DNA from 2 places in the Nocardioides sp. T5 genome. Region 2 is predicted to be linked to the other one. Evidence: predicted binding sites of a transcription regulator. Region 2 holds the regulator's gene; the other holds the start of a gene.
The links. The regulator LexA, encoded in region 2, represses DNA repair genes until DNA is damaged. The targets are predictions, from matches to a motif close to TCGAACANNTGTTCGA.

Region 1: the regulator LexA is predicted to act here: its motif matches at 2,120-2,135, upstream of recA (recombinase RecA).

Annotation. Positions count from the first base shown of each region.
Region 1 covers NZ_CP182415.1:2,127,848-2,132,237, reverse strand. The annotation lists gene ACNKF0_RS10350 (phosphoribosyltransferase) at 1-53, opposite strand, end outside; gene ACNKF0_RS10345 (regulatory protein RecX) at 188-940, opposite strand; gene recA (recombinase RecA) at 930-1,982, opposite strand; gene ACNKF0_RS10335 (MFS transporter) at 2,223-3,476, opposite strand; gene ACNKF0_RS10330 (DUF3046 domain-containing protein) at 3,473-3,667, opposite strand; gene ACNKF0_RS10325 (class I SAM-dependent methyltransferase) at 3,664-4,281, opposite strand; gene ACNKF0_RS10320 (DinB family protein) at 4,278-4,390, opposite strand, start outside.
Region 2 covers NZ_CP182415.1:3,787,475-3,791,864, reverse strand. The annotation lists gene ACNKF0_RS18560 (sulfotransferase family 2 domain-containing protein) at 1-554, opposite strand, end outside; gene ACNKF0_RS18555 (NAD(P)/FAD-dependent oxidoreductase) at 676-1,902, opposite strand; gene lexA (transcriptional repressor LexA) at 1,961-2,683, opposite strand; gene ACNKF0_RS18545 (SDR family NAD(P)-dependent oxidoreductase) at 2,811-3,593, shown strand; gene ACNKF0_RS18540 (NAD(P)/FAD-dependent oxidoreductase) at 3,603-4,390, opposite strand, start outside.

The sequences.
Region 1 (4,390 bases), 1.7 Mb from region 2:
CGGGTGGCCGTGCCGAAGAGGTCGTAGGTGAGGACCTCGCGCTCGCTGCTCACGGGCTCCATCCCACCAGAGCACGCCACCGGCAGGGAAGGGCGGTCCGCCGCCGATGTCGATCCCGAGCGTCATACGTCCCGCAACCCATGGGTGCGGATCCGTATGACGCAGCAGGACGGTGACTGGCCGGCGCTCAGAAGTCGGGGTGCGACTCGTCCTCGAGCTCGCCGAGCGCCTCGCGGACGACGGAGAACGCCAGGCCGGCGGCGTAGCCCTTGCGGGCGAGCATGCCGGCCAGCCGCCGGGTGGCCACCTGGTGGTCGAGCCCGCGCATCGAGCGCAGCTTCTTGTCGACGAGCGCGCGGGCGGCCGCGTGCTGGTCGCCCTCGTCGATCTGCTCCAGGGCCGACTTCGCGTCGTCGTCGTCGATGCCCTTGCGACGCAGCTCCTGCGCCAGCGCCCGGGGAGCCAGCCCGCGGCTGCGGTGGCGGCTCTCCACCCACTGCCGGGCGTAGGCGGCGTCGTCGATCAGGCCGACCTCGGTGAAGCGGTCGAGGAGCTGCCCGGCCAGCTCGTCGGGGACCCCCCGCTTGGCCAGCTTGTCGGCGAGCTCCTGGCGTGAGCGGGCCTGCCCGGTCAGCGTGTCGAGGAGGATCTTGCGTGCCACGGCCTCCGGGTCGGCCTCGACCTCCGCGGCCGCCGCCTCCTCGCGGGCCAGCCTGGCCGCCTCCCGCTCCTCCCACGTCCGGGTGCGACCACGTCCGCCCGCGCGGGCCTTGCGGCCCTCACGCCGGGCACCGTCCTGCCGGCCGCCGCCACGTCGGTCGCGACCCCTGGCCGTCGGCGACGGCTCCGACGTGGGTGGGGAGTCCCCCACCCACGCCTGGACCCCGAGGCCGACGTCGCCGACCCAGTCGGGTGCGGGACGCGACTCGTCAGAAGTCATTGACCCCGATGGGCTCGTCGCTCAGGTCGTCGCTGGGCTTGTCGACGGCCGGAGTCACACCCAGCTTCTCGAGGATGAGCTTCTCGATCTCGTTGGCGAGGTCGGGGTTGTCGCGCAGGAAGTTGCGCGAGTTCTCCTTGCCCTGGCCGAGCTGGTCGCCCTCGTAGGTGTACCAGGCGCCGGCCTTGCGGATCAGGCCCGCCTCGACACCCACGTCGATCAGGCCACCCTCGCGGCTGATGCCCTTGCCGTACATGATGTCGAACTCGGCCTGCTTGAACGGCGGGGCGACCTTGTTCTTCACGACCTTGACGCGGGTGCGGTTGCCGACCATGTCGGTGCCGTCCTTGAGGGTCTCGATGCGACGCACGTCGAGGCGCACCGAGGAGTAGAACTTCAGCGCACGACCACCGGTCGTGGTCTCCGGCGAACCGAACATCACGCCGATCTTCTCGCGCAGCTGGTTGATGAAGATCGCGGTGGTGCCGGAGTTGTTGAGGGCACCGGTCATCTTGCGGAGCGCCTGGCTCATCAGGCGCGCCTGGAGGCCGACGTGGCTGTCACCCATCTCGCCCTCGATCTCGGCGCGGGGCACGAGCGCGGCCACCGAGTCGATGACGATCAGCGACAGCGCGCCGGAGCGGATCAGCATGTCGGCGATCTCGAGCGCCTGCTCACCCGAGTCGGGCTGGGACACCAGGAGCGCGTCGGTGTCGACACCGAGGGCCTTGGCGTAGTCGGGGTCGAGCGCGTGCTCGGCGTCGATGAAGGCGACGATGCCGCCGGCCGCCTGGGCGCTGGCCACCGCGTGGAGGGCGACCGTCGTCTTTCCGGAGGACTCCGGGCCGTAGATCTCCACGACACGACCGCGCGGCAGGCCGCCCAGTCCGAGAGCCACGTCGAGGGCGATCGACCCCGTGGGGATCACCTCGAGCGGCGCACGCGTCTCGTCGCCCAGTCGCATGACCGAGCCCTTGCCGAACTGCTTCTCCACCTGTGCGAGCGCGGCGTCGAGGGCCTTCTCGCGGTCTGCACCAGCCATTGCTGTGTCCTGTCTTGTCGTCGTGTCGTGAGAGGTACGTCTGCGACGCTAGGGCGAGCCACCGACAGTCCCTGATCAGGACGGTCGAACGCTGTGGACAACCTCGCCCCTCGTCGTACCTGTGGATGCACAGTAGCCCGAACAGGTGTTCGACGCGCGCTCCGCGTCCGGCGTGTCGGCCCCCGGTCGCGGATCGGTCGCAGGCCGGTCGCAGGCCGGTCGCGGGTCGGTCCGGACGGGTCAGGCGTGCTTGCGGGTGACCGCGCCCGCGACGACGACGGCCCCGGCCAGCAGCGCGGCGAACATCGCCAGCGCGGGGTAGCCCAGCTCGCCGACGATCACCCCCGCGAGCGCTCCTCCCCCGGCGGCGGTGAGCGCCATCGCCATGTCGGAGGTGCCCTGCACGTCGGTGCGGGCCTCGATGGGCGTGCGGTCGGCGATGACCGTCGACGCGGCGACGGTGGCACAGGACCAGCCGAGGCCGAGGAGGAAGAGCCCTGTGAAGATCTGCCACGAGGTGCCCTGCGGCGAGAGGCCGCACAGCGCCAGCGAGACGAGCAGGACGACGCCACCGGTGACCAGGACGGCGCTGCGGCCGAACCGGTCGGCCGCCCACCCGACGACGGGCGAGAAGGCGAACATGCCGAGCACGTGGACCGAGATGACGAAGCCGATGATCTCCAGCTGCGCGCCGCCGTGCTCCATGTGGAGCGGCGTCATGATCATGACGGTCACCATCGCGGCGTGGGCGCAGGCCATGGCGATCACCGCGGCGCCGACGGCGGGCACGTCGCGCACGACGGCCACGAAGCGGCCCCACGACCGGCCGCGCGGCTCGGGACCGGTAGCTGGCGTGACGCCGGCCGTCTCCTGCGCGAGGAGCAGCGGGTCGGGACGCAGCCGCCACCAGACCCAGCCCGCGGCGACGACGAGCACCACCGCGCCGATGGCGAAGCCTCCGGTCAGCTCGGGCACGCCCATCGTACGCGCCACGGACGCCCCCACCCCCGTGAGGTTGGGGCCGGCGACGGCACCGACGGTCGTGGCCCACACCACGACGGACAGCGCGCGGGCGCGGTGCTCCTCGGTCGCGAGGTCGGTCGCGGCGTAGCGCGAGCCGTTGTTGACCGCCGTGGTGGCGCCCAGCATCACCGCGCCGAGGAGCAGCACCGCCATCGAGTCGACGACGCCGGAGACGACGGCGAGCACGGCCCCGGTCGCTCCGATCAGGTAGCCGGCGACCAGGCCGACCCGCCGCCCGCGGCGGCGCATCACGCGCGCGAGCCCGTAGGCCGCCGCCGCCGTGCCCAGGACCTGGAAGGTCTGCGCGAGACCGGCCATGGTCTCGCTGCCGGAGATGTCGCGCGCCAGCAGCGACGCCGTCGCGACACCGATGGTGACACCGACGGCGCCGACGGCCTGGGAGACGACGAGGGTGCGGACCGTACGCCGCTGGACCTCCGCGACGGTGAGCCCCGCGACCCCCGTCGTCATCGCTCGCTGTCCGGCAGCTCGAGCTGACGACGCACGGCCGCCCACACCTGCTTGGGCGCCATCCCGGCGTCGAGCGCCTCCTGGGTCGTCCGGCCGTCGAGGTCGCGCACGACCGTCAGCTCGGCCCAGCTGCGGGAGTACGCCGGCCCGAGGGCCTCGTCGAGCCGCGTCCAGAACTCCGTGTGCCTCATGCCGACACCCCATCACGGGCAGCCGACAGCTCGAGCCAGGTCTCCCCCCGGTCGCCCTCCAGGCCCTGGCGGACGACGACGTCGGTCCAGCCCGCGCCCGCTGCGACGACCTCCAGGTCGGGTGCCCGCCAGTAGGTGAAGTGCCGCGGGCCGCTGATCGTCCCGTGGGTGGACCAGCCCTCCCCGTCGCCCTCCTTGAACGACGCCCGGAGCAGGCCCCCGGGCCGGGTGACGCGGGCGATCCGGGTGAGCACCGTCGGCAGGTCGTCCCGGTCGACGTGGAGCAGCGAGGCGTTGGCCCAGACGGCGTCGTACGGTCCGCCGGGCGAGGCGAGGTCGTCGACGAGCGGGTCGAGGAGGTCGCAGGGGTGTCCCGCCCCGCGCAGCAGCGCGACGAAGCCGGGCGTGACGTCGGTGCGTCGTACGACCAGACCCAGCTCCTCCATCAGCAGAGCGTCGCGCCCGCCGCCGGAGCCGATCTCCAGGACGCGCGCGCCCGACCCGAGCTGCGTCGCGAGGTGCTCCATGTCGGCGCGCACCGAGGCCGGCATCGCTGCCGTGCGGGCGGCGTACGCCTGCGCGTCGCGGTCGTAGGCCCGGACGGTCTCCTTCATCCGCGGAGGGCTCCCACGTCGTGGAGGTGGTGGACGACGTCGTGCAGGTGGTAGCGACCGAGGCTCTCCACGGTGAACTCGTCGCCGTTGGACCGCAGCCCGCGCCGGC
Region 2 (4,390 bases):
TCGCGGTCGAACCTCTCGAGCCGCCCCACGAAGTCGACCCGGTTGAGATCGATCATCCGGCTCTGCAGCGTCAGGTGCTGGTCGGTGCCCGGCACGGCAGACAGGTCCTGGGCGGCGGTCCAGCGGGCGAACTCCTCGACCGTCTGCATCCGCTCGTGGGTCGCCGCGTCGAAGTCGTAGTAGTTGTGGTCGACGACCTTGTCGTGCCACGCCGAGACGAAGCGGTCGAGCGGGTCGCGCACGAAGGCGAAGGTGAAGTAGTCGGCGAAGCTGGCGAGCGGGTAGCGCACCCGCATCGCGTGGTCGACGTCCATGCTCACGCCGTGGGTCTCGCAGTGGTGGCGGATGGTGCGCGTCGCGACCTTGGCGACCCGGTACCAGACGAACCGGTGGCTGTGGCTGATCGTGAGGTTGTACGCCAGCGGGCTGAGCCAGGCGGACGCCTCGCCCGCCGCGGCCAGCCGGTCGACCTCGACCTGCGCGTCCACCGTGTAGCGGCGCCGGTTGCCCGGGCGGGTGCGGAAGACCGTGGGGTCGGGGGCCTCGGATGACATCGGCGCGAGGCTACACGGATCCACCGTTGGTCGAGGAGGTCGCGCAGCGACCGTCACGAGACCAGGTCGGTCCGGGTCTCGTGACAGGCGCCGGGGCGCCTTCCTCGACCAGCGGGGGAGCTCAGTCGAAGGGGATGCGGCCTCGCAGCGACTCCGGGTCGGCGACCGGCTCCTTGCCGGTCTCCGCGATGAGGGCGCGGGCCTGGTCGACGCTGTCCCAGACGTTCCAGAGCACCACGCCGCGGACCTGCCCGGACTGGAGGTAGTAGACGACGCCGGTGCCGACCTCGCCGTCCTTCCAGTCCTCCACCAGGTCGAGGTCGCTGCGGGTCTCGCCGACGGCCTCGTAGCCGTGGTCGAGGATGTCGGACCAGAAGAAGGGGGTGTAGTCGTAGGCGTCGTAGGCGTCGTCGGAGCCGGCCATCACCTTGCCGGCGTGCTCCCCGGACTTCTCCGCGTGGTCGACGTGCTCGACGCGGCGGCGGCCGAGGAGGGCGTCGGGGTAGGACGCGACGTCGCCCGCGGCGTACACGTCGGGGTCGCTGGTGCGCAGGTGCTCGTCCACGACGACGCCGTTGTCGACCTCGAGCCCCGCGGCCTCGGCGAGGCCGGTGCGCGGCAGCACGCCGATGCCGATGACCGCGGCGTCGGCGGTGATGGAGGTGCCGTCCGCGAGGCGGATCCGGACGCCGCCGTCGTCCTCCTGCCCGCCCTCGACCGAGCCGTGCACGACGGTGACGCCGCGGTCGGCGAAGTCCTTGGTCAGGGTGGCGGCGAGCGCGCGCGGGAACATCTGCTCCTGCACGTCCTCGAGGTCGAGCACGAGCGTGACCTGCACGCCGTTCTGCACGAGGGAGGAGGTGATCTCCGAGCCGATGTAGCCGCCACCGATGACGGCGACGTGGCTGCCCTCGGTCGCGACCGCGCGCAGCCGCTGGTAGTCGGCGGCGGTGCGGTAGTAGATGACCCGCGGGCCCGGGTCGACGGCAAGCACGCGCGGCTCGGCGCCCGTGGCCAGCAGCAGCTTGCCGTAGCCGACACTGCTGCCGTCGGCGAGGCGTACGACGTGGGCGCCGGGGTCGATCTCCGTGACCGTCGTGTCGGTGACCAGGTCGACGCCCTCGTCGTCGTCGAGGTCGCCGGCGAGCGAGGACCCCTCGAGGGTCTCGTCATCCTTGAGCCAGAGGTCCTTGGACAGCACCGGCCGGTAGACGGGCTTGTCGGGCTCGGAGCCGATCACCGCGACCCGACCGCTCCCGTCCTGTGAACGGATGCCCTTCACGGCGCTCGCCGCAGCGACCCCCGCACCGACGATGACGTAGTCATAGGACTGCTCGACGTTGCTCATGCACGCCATCGTGGCCCGCGGGTGGGCGCCTTTCAACGGCGTCCCACCCCTGCGGTCGTCAGAGGCTGCGCAGCACCGCCGTCACGACGCCGAGGATCGTGGCGTTGTCGCCCGGGATCGGGTCGTAGGCGTCGTTGTGGGGGAGCAGCCACACGTGGCCGTCCTTGCGCTGGAAGGTCTTCACCGTGGCCTCGCCCTCGATCATCGCCGCGACGATCTGGCCGTTGGTGGCGGTCTGCTCCTGGCGGATGACGACGTAGTCGCCGTTGCAGATCGCCGCGTCGACCATCGAGTCGCCGGAGACCTCGAGGAGGAAGAGCGTGCCGTCGCCGACGAGCTGCTTGGGCAGCGGGAAGACGTCGGTGACCTGCTCCTCGGCGAGGATCGGGCCACCGGCGGCGATCCGGCCGACGACCGGGATGTTGACCGCGGTGGGGTGGACGTCGCCGATGCCGGTCTCGTCGACGCTCGACTCCTCGCCGCTGGACATCGAGCGGCGTGCGGCCATCACCTCGGGCAGGAAGACCTCGAGGGCGCGGGGGCGGTTGGGGTCGCGCTTGAGGAAGCCCTTGCCCTCCAGCACGCGCAGCTGGTGGGCGACGCTGGACGACGAGGTGAGGCCGACGGCCTGGCCGATCTCACGCATCGACGGCGGGTAGCCCTTGGTCTCGATGGAGTCCTTGATCGTGGCGAGCACCCGCTGCTGGCGCGGGGTCAGGCCGGTCGCGTCCGGGGGGCCGTCGGGCATCTCGATGACGTTCTTGTCGTCCTGCTTGGCCATGCGTCCTCCACTACGTCGACCCCTCCGTCCGCGGCTGGACAGGGAGGATCTGGTGAGCCCACCGTAGTCCTCATCGGCGGGTGGGATCAAACACCTGTTCGAAGCCGCGTGTCGCTACTGTCAGCAGATGCAGACCTCGTGCGTCGTCACCGGTGGGGCCCGTGGGATCGGGCGCGGGATCGCGGAGCTGATGGTCGCGCGCGGCCACCACGTCGTCATCGGCGACGTCGACGGCTGGGCGGCGGCCGCGACGGCGGCCGAGGTCGGCGCGGTCGCCGGCCTCGCCCAGGACGTACGAGATCCCGACTCGCACCGCCTCGTCGCGGAGGAGGCGGTACGGCACGGCCGGCTGGTCGCGTGGTTCAACAACGCCGGCGTCGGCGACGACGGCACCCTCGCCGCACTGACCGAGGAGCAGGTACGCCGGCTGGTGGAGGTCAACCTGCTCGGTACGACGTGGGGCACCCGCGCCGCGTTGGCGGCGTTCGGTCCGGCCGGGGGAGACGTCGTCAACGTCGCGTCCCTCTCCGGGCTCGGGCCCGTGCCGGGCTACAGCATGTACGCCGCCACGAAGGCCGCGGTCGTCTCGCTGTCCGCGTCGGTCAACGCCGAGTCCCCGCGCGGCGTGCGGGTCCACGCGCTGTGCCCGGACGGCGTCGACACCGCGATGCTCGCCGCGCAGGACCCCGACGGCCTCGGCTCCCAGCTCACCTGGTCCGGCGGCTCGATCCTGGGCGTGTCCGAGGTCGCCGCCGCGGCCGTCGACCTCGTCGGCTCGCGCCGGGTCGTGCGGACGGTGCCCGCCTGGCGCGGGGGAGTCGTGCGTGGTGCGGCCCTCGCCCCCGGGTCGCTCGGGCCCCTTGCCCGGTTGTTCGCTGCCCAGGGACGACGGGCCATGAAGCGGCGCTGACCGGTCCGGTCAGGGCAGCCGCACCTGGCCGTGCTTCATCTTCCACAGGAAGTACTTCTCGAAGCCCAGCTTCATCGCGTGCGCCTGCGGTCCGGGGATCAGCACGCCGTGCTTGCGCGGCGGCAGCATCTTGTCGGCGAGGATGATGACGCCGTTGTTGCCGGCGTCCATCACGCACACGGCGGCGATGTCACCGAACTTCTTGTGCGCGTCGGGGGTCTCGCCCTTGATCTGCGAGGCGATGTTCTTCGCGGCGACGTGGGCCTGCTGCTCGGTCGGGAAGCCGGTCTTGGGGATGCCTACCGGCGTCGGGGTCTGCCACGGGACGTCGACCGCGGCGGCCACCCCGACGGCGTACACGTCGTCGTAGGCCTCGCTCTGGTAGGTGTCGCGCACCTTCACGAAGCCGTTGTCGTCGGCGATCTTGGGGGTGCGGGTGATGACCTCCTGGCCGGAGAACGGCGGGATGATCATGGCGTAGCCGAAGTCGACGGTGCGCCCGTCGGCCAGCACGAGGCGGCCGTCGTCGACGTGGTCCATCGCGGTGTCGAGGACGGTGTCGATGTTCTCCTTCTTGAGGAACATCCCGAGCAGCTTCTCGCCGTGGGGGAGGCCGCCGATGCCGAAGTGGCCGAGGAACGGCTCGGCGCTGACGTAGGTGAGCTTGACCCGGTCCTTGAGGCCGGCCTTCTTCAGCTGGTAGCTGGTGTTGAAGAGGAACTCGTACGCCGCTCCGAAGCAGCCGGCGCCCTGGGTCGCGCCGATCACGACGTCGCCGGGCTTCTCGCGGAACTGCG